2 regions of the Marinilactibacillus sp. GCM10026970 genome follow, and region 2 is predicted to be linked to the other one. Evidence: a T-box and tRNA genes for the amino acid it is inferred to sense, from the RefSeq annotation. Region 2 holds a T-box; the other holds one or more tRNA genes.
The links. The T-box of region 2 lies ahead of ACFP65_RS10530 (valine--tRNA ligase). A T-box ahead of a tRNA ligase gene usually reads a tRNA of that ligase, here a tRNA-Val.
Positions count from the first base shown of each region.

Region 1: it encodes a tRNA-Val, which carries the amino acid that the T-box ahead of ACFP65_RS10530 (valine--tRNA ligase) is inferred to sense. The anticodon was not compared.

Region 1 covers NZ_JBHSUL010000002.1:128,548-131,971, forward strand. Annotated here, with positions in the region: gene ACFP65_RS00960 (tRNA-binding protein) at 1-309, shown strand, start outside; gene ACFP65_RS00965 (hydroxymethylglutaryl-CoA reductase, degradative) at 381-1,670, opposite strand; tRNA gene ACFP65_RS00970 (tRNA-Val) at 1,810-1,882, shown strand; gene ACFP65_RS00975 (LapA family protein) at 2,102-2,569, shown strand; gene ACFP65_RS00980 (hypothetical protein) at 2,827-3,330, opposite strand.
Region 2 covers NZ_JBHSUL010000033.1:50,780-54,203, reverse strand. Annotated here, with positions in the region: gene thiI (tRNA uracil 4-sulfurtransferase ThiI) at 1-324, shown strand, start outside; gene tpx (thiol peroxidase) at 394-897, shown strand; T-box leader at 966-1,202, shown strand; gene ACFP65_RS10530 (valine--tRNA ligase) at 1,266-3,424, shown strand, end outside.

The sequences.
Region 1 (3,424 bases), on a different contig from region 2:
TCATTGGATATCAGAGTCGGAACGATACTAGAAGCGACGTTTTTTGAAGAAGCTAGAAAACCAGCCTATAAAGTACGCATTGATTTCGGCGATGAGTTAGGCGTTAAACAGAGCTCTGCACAGATCACAGACCGGTACGATTCCGAACAGCTTATGGGAAAACAAGTCGTAGCGGTCACCAATTTTCCGCCTATGCGCATTGCAGGTTACAAATCTGAGGTATTGATACTTGGCGGTGTACTCGCAAACGAACAAGTCGTCTTACTGAATCTGGATGAAGCGGTACCCAATGGGACGAAAATCAGTTGATGTAACGAACAAAAAACGACCGCATAGCAGAAACGTGATCTGCGATTTGGTCGTTTTTTAGTGCATTCTGTTTATAGTAACTCTTTTAAAAAGTCTCTTGCTGTTTGTAAATTCATATGCGGTGCTTGCTTCAGTTGTTCCGCAACCTTTTCAACCTGTGGACCTTTAGCGCCAGCACTGATTGCAAGTGAGCGAGCATGTAAGCCCATATGGCCTTTTTGTATACCATCGGTGACGAGTGCTCTAACGGCAGCGAAGTTCTGAGCAAGACCTACAGATACTAAAATACTCTCTAATCTCTTAGCATCGGGATCCATCAGGATTTTTCTAGCTAACTTAGCGCCAGGATGAATACTGATCGATCCCCCGACTGTTCCAACCGCAAGCGGTAAAGTCAGTGTCCCAACTAAATCACCTTGATCGTTAGCATGCCACTTAGACAGTGCACGATATTGTCTGGACCGAGCGGCGTAGGCGTGACTACCCGCCTCGATGGCTCTCCAGTCATTTCCAGATGCGATGACGACGGCATCAACACCATTCATGATGCCTTTGTTATGCGTGACCGCTCGGTAAGGATCTGCCCAGGCTACTTGAGCCGCTTCAATAATTCGGTCGCGCACATCTTCGCCAGAATACGTACCGGTTTTTAATTTGTGAGCTGGAATGGTACAAGTTGCCGTTGCTAAGCACTCAGTCGCATAGTTGGAAAGAATGCGTAATAATGCCTTGCCACCGGTCAGTTCTTCAATATAAGGCGCAATACCTTCCATCATCGTGTTGACGATGTTAGCACCCATTGCTTCTTGTGTATCGATATGAAGATGAACGACTAGGAATGCTGGAGTCCCTTCTTCGGGATCCGCTTTAAGCACACGTGTTTCAAGGGATTTCGCACCACCACCACGTTTCACAATAGAAGGATGCGCCTCGTTAGCGCGCTCCAAAATCGTTTGTTCAGCTTTCTCTATTTCAAAAATAGCGTTCTCTATATGTTCAACGTTCTTCAAAGTCACTTGACCAATCATTAAGCGATCTGTCACTGCAGTCGTAAAGCCACCGGCAGATCCAATTATCTTTGCAGCAAAACTAGCCGCTGCGATGACGGATGGCTCTTCGATCGCCATCGGCACAAGAACTTCTTTGTCATCGATCACAAAATTAGTGGAAACCCCTAACGGAAGAGAGTAATTACCGATATGGTTTTCAATCATATGCTCACCGACTGAGGGATCTAAGTCGAGACCTTTTTCAGTTAGTAGAGTGGCTTCTTCTAAAGAGATCACACCAGCCTCTTTTAGTGCTGAAACCTTTTCTTCGTGTGTTTTTTTATAGAATTTCGTTAACTTGCTCGTATCCATCTGGTTCTGTCCCTTCTGAATTTCGTTACTCTTATTATGAGGTACAAAGCAGAAAAAGAAAAGGATTGAATCTTTTTAACTTAAGGCAATCTTTACAAGCTCTGCAAAAAGAAGTATACTAGGGGAGTACGAAAAAAAAGGTTCCTTAGCTCAGTTGGGAGAGCACTACCTCGACAAGGTAGGGGTCGCTGGTTCGAGCCCAGTAGGGACCATACTATTTGAAAAAGTCTTATAATCGTTGACCAATTGTTGGTTTACAAGATTATAAGGCTTTTTTTATTTCCTGAAGACTAATTATTCTCTTATATAAAAGAATACATTTAGTAGTTACCCTGAATATTACATGCGTATGATTATGTTTTTTTATCGTTTAGAATTAGAATGAGCCTATAAAGAGTTTGCAATTCAGTATATTATAGGAGGAGTTAGAAATGATCGTATTAGCAATCGTTTTATTAATATTAGTGGGTGTTGTTGCATATTTAAATATAACAGAAATGGTTATGATCGATCTTTACTTTACTAGTTTCGATATACCAGTATGGTTAGTGATTGTCGGTACGCTTTTAATAGGTATGATTATAGCCGGATTGATAGCAAGTTCTGTGATTGCACGTAACAAAAAAGCTTTAAAAGACAAAGAAGAAGAGATGGACCGCGCTGAGGCAGAAAGAAAAGAGTCCGTTGATAAAGTGAAACAAGACGCAGAAACTCAGATCGAATTGCAGAAAAAAGAAGCTGAAATACAACGACTAAATGCAAGGTTATCTCAAGACCAAAGTGGTAATAGAGCCGTTCCAGTGAAGGAAACCAAGGTAGAAGTACCTGAAGATAATCATACTTGGGTAGAGGCGCGTGAAGAAGACCATCAAACTAGAACTAAAAAGAAGCCAAGATAACTAAAAAGTAAAATAAGCTTATCATTGTTGATCAATGGTGATAAGCTTATTTTTATGCTTGCTGTTTTTAAGTCTACTCGTTATCGCATCTCGACATTGATGGAGGTACTTTCTTGCTCTTAAGCTATTTAAAGGGAGGCACCATTGGTTCGATCCTGGCAAGTACTATTATAAATAACGATTCAAAAAAGGCGGTAACGTTCTCATTGAGAAAACGTTACTGCCTTTTAACATATAAACATTTTTTATAAGAAAAATTAATTGATGTCTAGTAAAAATGCATATCTCGCGGAACCTGCGTCCCATTGTGCCAAAACCTCAAAGACAGCTTCTCCTTCGATCGAAGAAATATCGCCATCTTGAACACTTTCAACCGTTCCATCTTCCTTCCAGATGTTTAATGTATAGTAGTTTGGTTGTTCTTCAAAGTCTAGTTCAAGTGGTGTAGGAGCATCTATAGAGGTAGGTTGGATCAGTTTGACAAGTTCTGGCGGACTATCGCTATCTGCCTCTATTCCCTGACCATTTTTTATACTCCAACTGTATGTGCCAAGTATCGGTTCAACGACTTCGTCTCCAGCATGAATGATTAATTCTGGAGGTTTAATATCAGAGGGATCTAAAGAAACAAATGATGAACTAGTCTCATTAACTTGCTCCGCGTTTTCGATTTCATTAACTTCTCCATTTGTATCGGAACATCCGCCGACTGTTAGAAAAACAACGAGTGATAGTACTGAAAATAGAAATTTAAACTTCATAATACATATCTCCTTCCAATTATTTGAAATCATCAAAGAGTAAAAGACGTCATTTTATATGTAGTTTTCTCGGTACTAGATGGTGTAACTATAG
Region 2 (3,424 bases):
GAAAGCATGTCTGTAATCTCAGAAGTAACTAACACACCGGTTCTTAGACCGCTAATTTCAATGGATAAGAATGACATCATCAAAATTGCAGAAGAAATCGATACTTTTGATCTATCCATTTTGCCTTATGAAGATTGTTGCACAATATTTTCACCGCCCAAACCGCGGACAAAGCCAAAGTTATCTCATGTGCTGGAAAACGAAGCTAAAATAGACGTTGAAGGAATGATTGAGAGAGCTATCGCAGGGATCTCCATTGAAGAAATCGGTCTGAATCAGTCAAAGGAAACAGAGCAGAAAGCATTATTCGAAGACCTTCTGTAGATTTTGTTGTACAAACAGCTTGCTTACCGTTAAAATGAAACTATTAAAAGATAGAAAGAGGTTATCAGCATGGATGTTAAAATGAAAGGTAAACCACTTACTACTAATGGAGAGATACCCGCTAAGGGGTCGCAAGCTCCAGCGTTCACTTTAAAAGATTTGAATGACCAATCAGTATCACTTGAAGATTATAAAGGATACGTTGTTTTGATAAGTACGTTTCCGGACATTAACACAAGTACATGTTCAAGACAGACCGGTAAATTTAATGAAATGGCAAGCACTTTGGATGATACTAAAATTATCTCTATATCTTCAAACACAGTAGAAGAGCAAAAAGACTGGTGTGCTGCAAAATCAATCGATATGGATCTGTTACATGATAGTGAAAGAAGTTTCTCTAAAGATTATGGACTTTATGTAGAGGAGATGGATAAAACTGCTCGTGCAGTTCTTGTGCTAAACAGACAAGGTCAAGTCGTCTATAATGAAGTCGTTAAAGAAATGTCTGAAGATCCAAATTACGAAGCAGCGGTTGCGGCTGCCAAACATGAAGAAGCAGAGATATCTTAAATAAAGCTTTATTTTCAAAGAGTAGTTTGATAGAATATCAATAAATCATAAAAGACCAACTAATTGAATATAGAGCAATGATCAAGAGAAGTATCTGTCGTGTATTCTGTTTAAGAGAATGGGTGTTTGCTGAAAATCCCTAACAGAAGCGATAGAGAAGTAGCTTGTGAGCTAACAGAGTGAACTTTGAGTAACTTTGTTTGAAGTAACGGATCATTACATCCGTATATGAAGAGGTTTGAAGGCGCAATCGTGTTCTTTGATCAATTTAGGTGGTACCGCGAATAAGAGCATTCGTCCTATTATTATAGGACGAATGCTCTTTTTATTTTGTGTTTAATTTGATATTAACAATAGGAGATGAGTATATGACAGAAGAAATCAGCATGTCAAAAAAGTATCAGCCTACTGAAGTAGAAGCTGGTAGATACGAACAGTGGATCGAAAAAGATTTATTTAAGCCAAGTGGAGATGAAAAAGCAGAGCCTTATTCAATCGTAATTCCACCTCCGAACGTAACTGGGAAGTTGCATTTAGGTCATGCTTGGGATACAACACTACAAGATATTATTATTCGTCAGAAAAGAATGCAAGGATACGACACTTTATGGCTTCCAGGAATGGACCATGCGGGAATTGCTACCCAAGCTAAAGTAGAAGAAAAACTAGCCCAAGATAATATCTCTCGTTATGATCTGGGGAGAGAGAAATTCTTGGAAAAAGTATGGGACTGGAAAGAGGAATATGCATCAAACATCAGAGCGCAATGGGCTAAAGTTGGGATCTCTGTTGATTATAGTCGTGAGCGGTTCACGCTTGATGAGGGATTAAATGATGCTGTTAAAAAGGTCTTTGTCGATCTTTATAACAAAGGGTTAATCTACCGTGGCGAATACATCATCAACTGGGATCCTAAAGCTCAAACAGCTTTGTCTGATATCGAAGTTGACCACAAAGATGTTAATGGTGCTTTCTACCATATGAAGTATCCTTTAACAGATGGTTCTGGAGAAGTTGAAATTGCAACGACAAGACCAGAAACGATGCTTGGTGATACGGCAGTTGCCGTACATCCAGAAGACGATCGCTATAAAGATTTAATTGGTAAAACACTTAAATTACCATTAGTAGGTAGAGAACTTCCAATCATTGCGGATGATTATGTTGAAATGGATTTTGGAACAGGTGTGGTTAAAATTACACCAGCTCATGATCCAAATGACTTTGAAGTGGGTAATCGTCATAATTTAGAGAGAATCAATGTTATGAATAACGATGGTTCTATGAATGATTTGGCTGGGCAATATGCGGGAATGGATCGATTTGAAGCCCGTAAAGCGATCATTAAAGATTTAAAAGCGCAAGGATATTTGATTAAAGTAGAAGAAATGGTTCATAGTGTAGGACACTCTGAAAGAACAGGAGTCGTAGTTGAACCAAGACTTTCTACTCAGTGGTTCGTAAAAATGGATTCACTTTCAAAACAGGCAATAGACAATCAGGAAACTGAAAATAAAGTTCATTTCGTTCCTGAACGATTTGAGAAAACATTCAATAACTGGATGGAAAATGTACATGATTGGGTTATTTCAAGACAATTATGGTGGGGGCACCGTATTCCAGCTTGGTATCATAACGAAACTGGTGAAATGTACGTTGGAGAAATTGAACCTGAAGATAGTCAAAACTGGACCCAGGATAACGATGTTTTAGATACTTGGTTTAGTTCAGCACTATGGCCGTTTTCAACAATGGGCTGGCCGAATGAAGACTCTGAAGATTTCAAAAGATACTTCCCAACGAGTACGCTAGTAACAGGATATGACATCATATTCTTTTGGGTAAGCCGTATGATTTTTCAAAGCTTGGAATTTACGGAAGAACGTCCATTTAAAAATGTCTTGATTCACGGGTTAATTCGTGACGAGCAAGGAAGAAAAATGAGTAAGTCTTTAGGTAACGGGATTGATCCTATGGAAGTAATCGACAAGTACGGTGCAGATGCTTTACGCTGGTTCCTGTCGAATGGTTCAGCACCCGGCCAAGATGTCCGCTTTAGTTATGAAAAAATGGATGCCGCTTGGAATTTCATCAATAAAATCTGGAATGCCAGTCGATATGTTATCATGAATTTAGAAGACTTTGATTTAAAAGACATGAACTTAAAAGGTAAACAATCAATCGCTGATAAATGGATTTTAGCTAGATTGAATGAAACTATTGCACAGGTAACCGATCTCTTTGAGAAGTTTGAATTTGGAGAAGCCGGAAGAGCGCTTTATAAATTCATCTGGGATGATTACTGTGACTGGTATATTGAAATGAGTAAAGAAATTCTTTTCAATGGTTCAGAAGAAGAGAAAAACTCAACACGAAGTATTTTGGTGCATGTACTAGACCAAACACTTAAGTTATTGCATCCAGTTATGCCATTCGTTACAGAAGAGATTTGGGAGAATATGCCACACTCTGGAGAGTCTCTAGTTGTTGCAGAGTACCCTAAAGTGAATGCTGACTTTGAAGACGA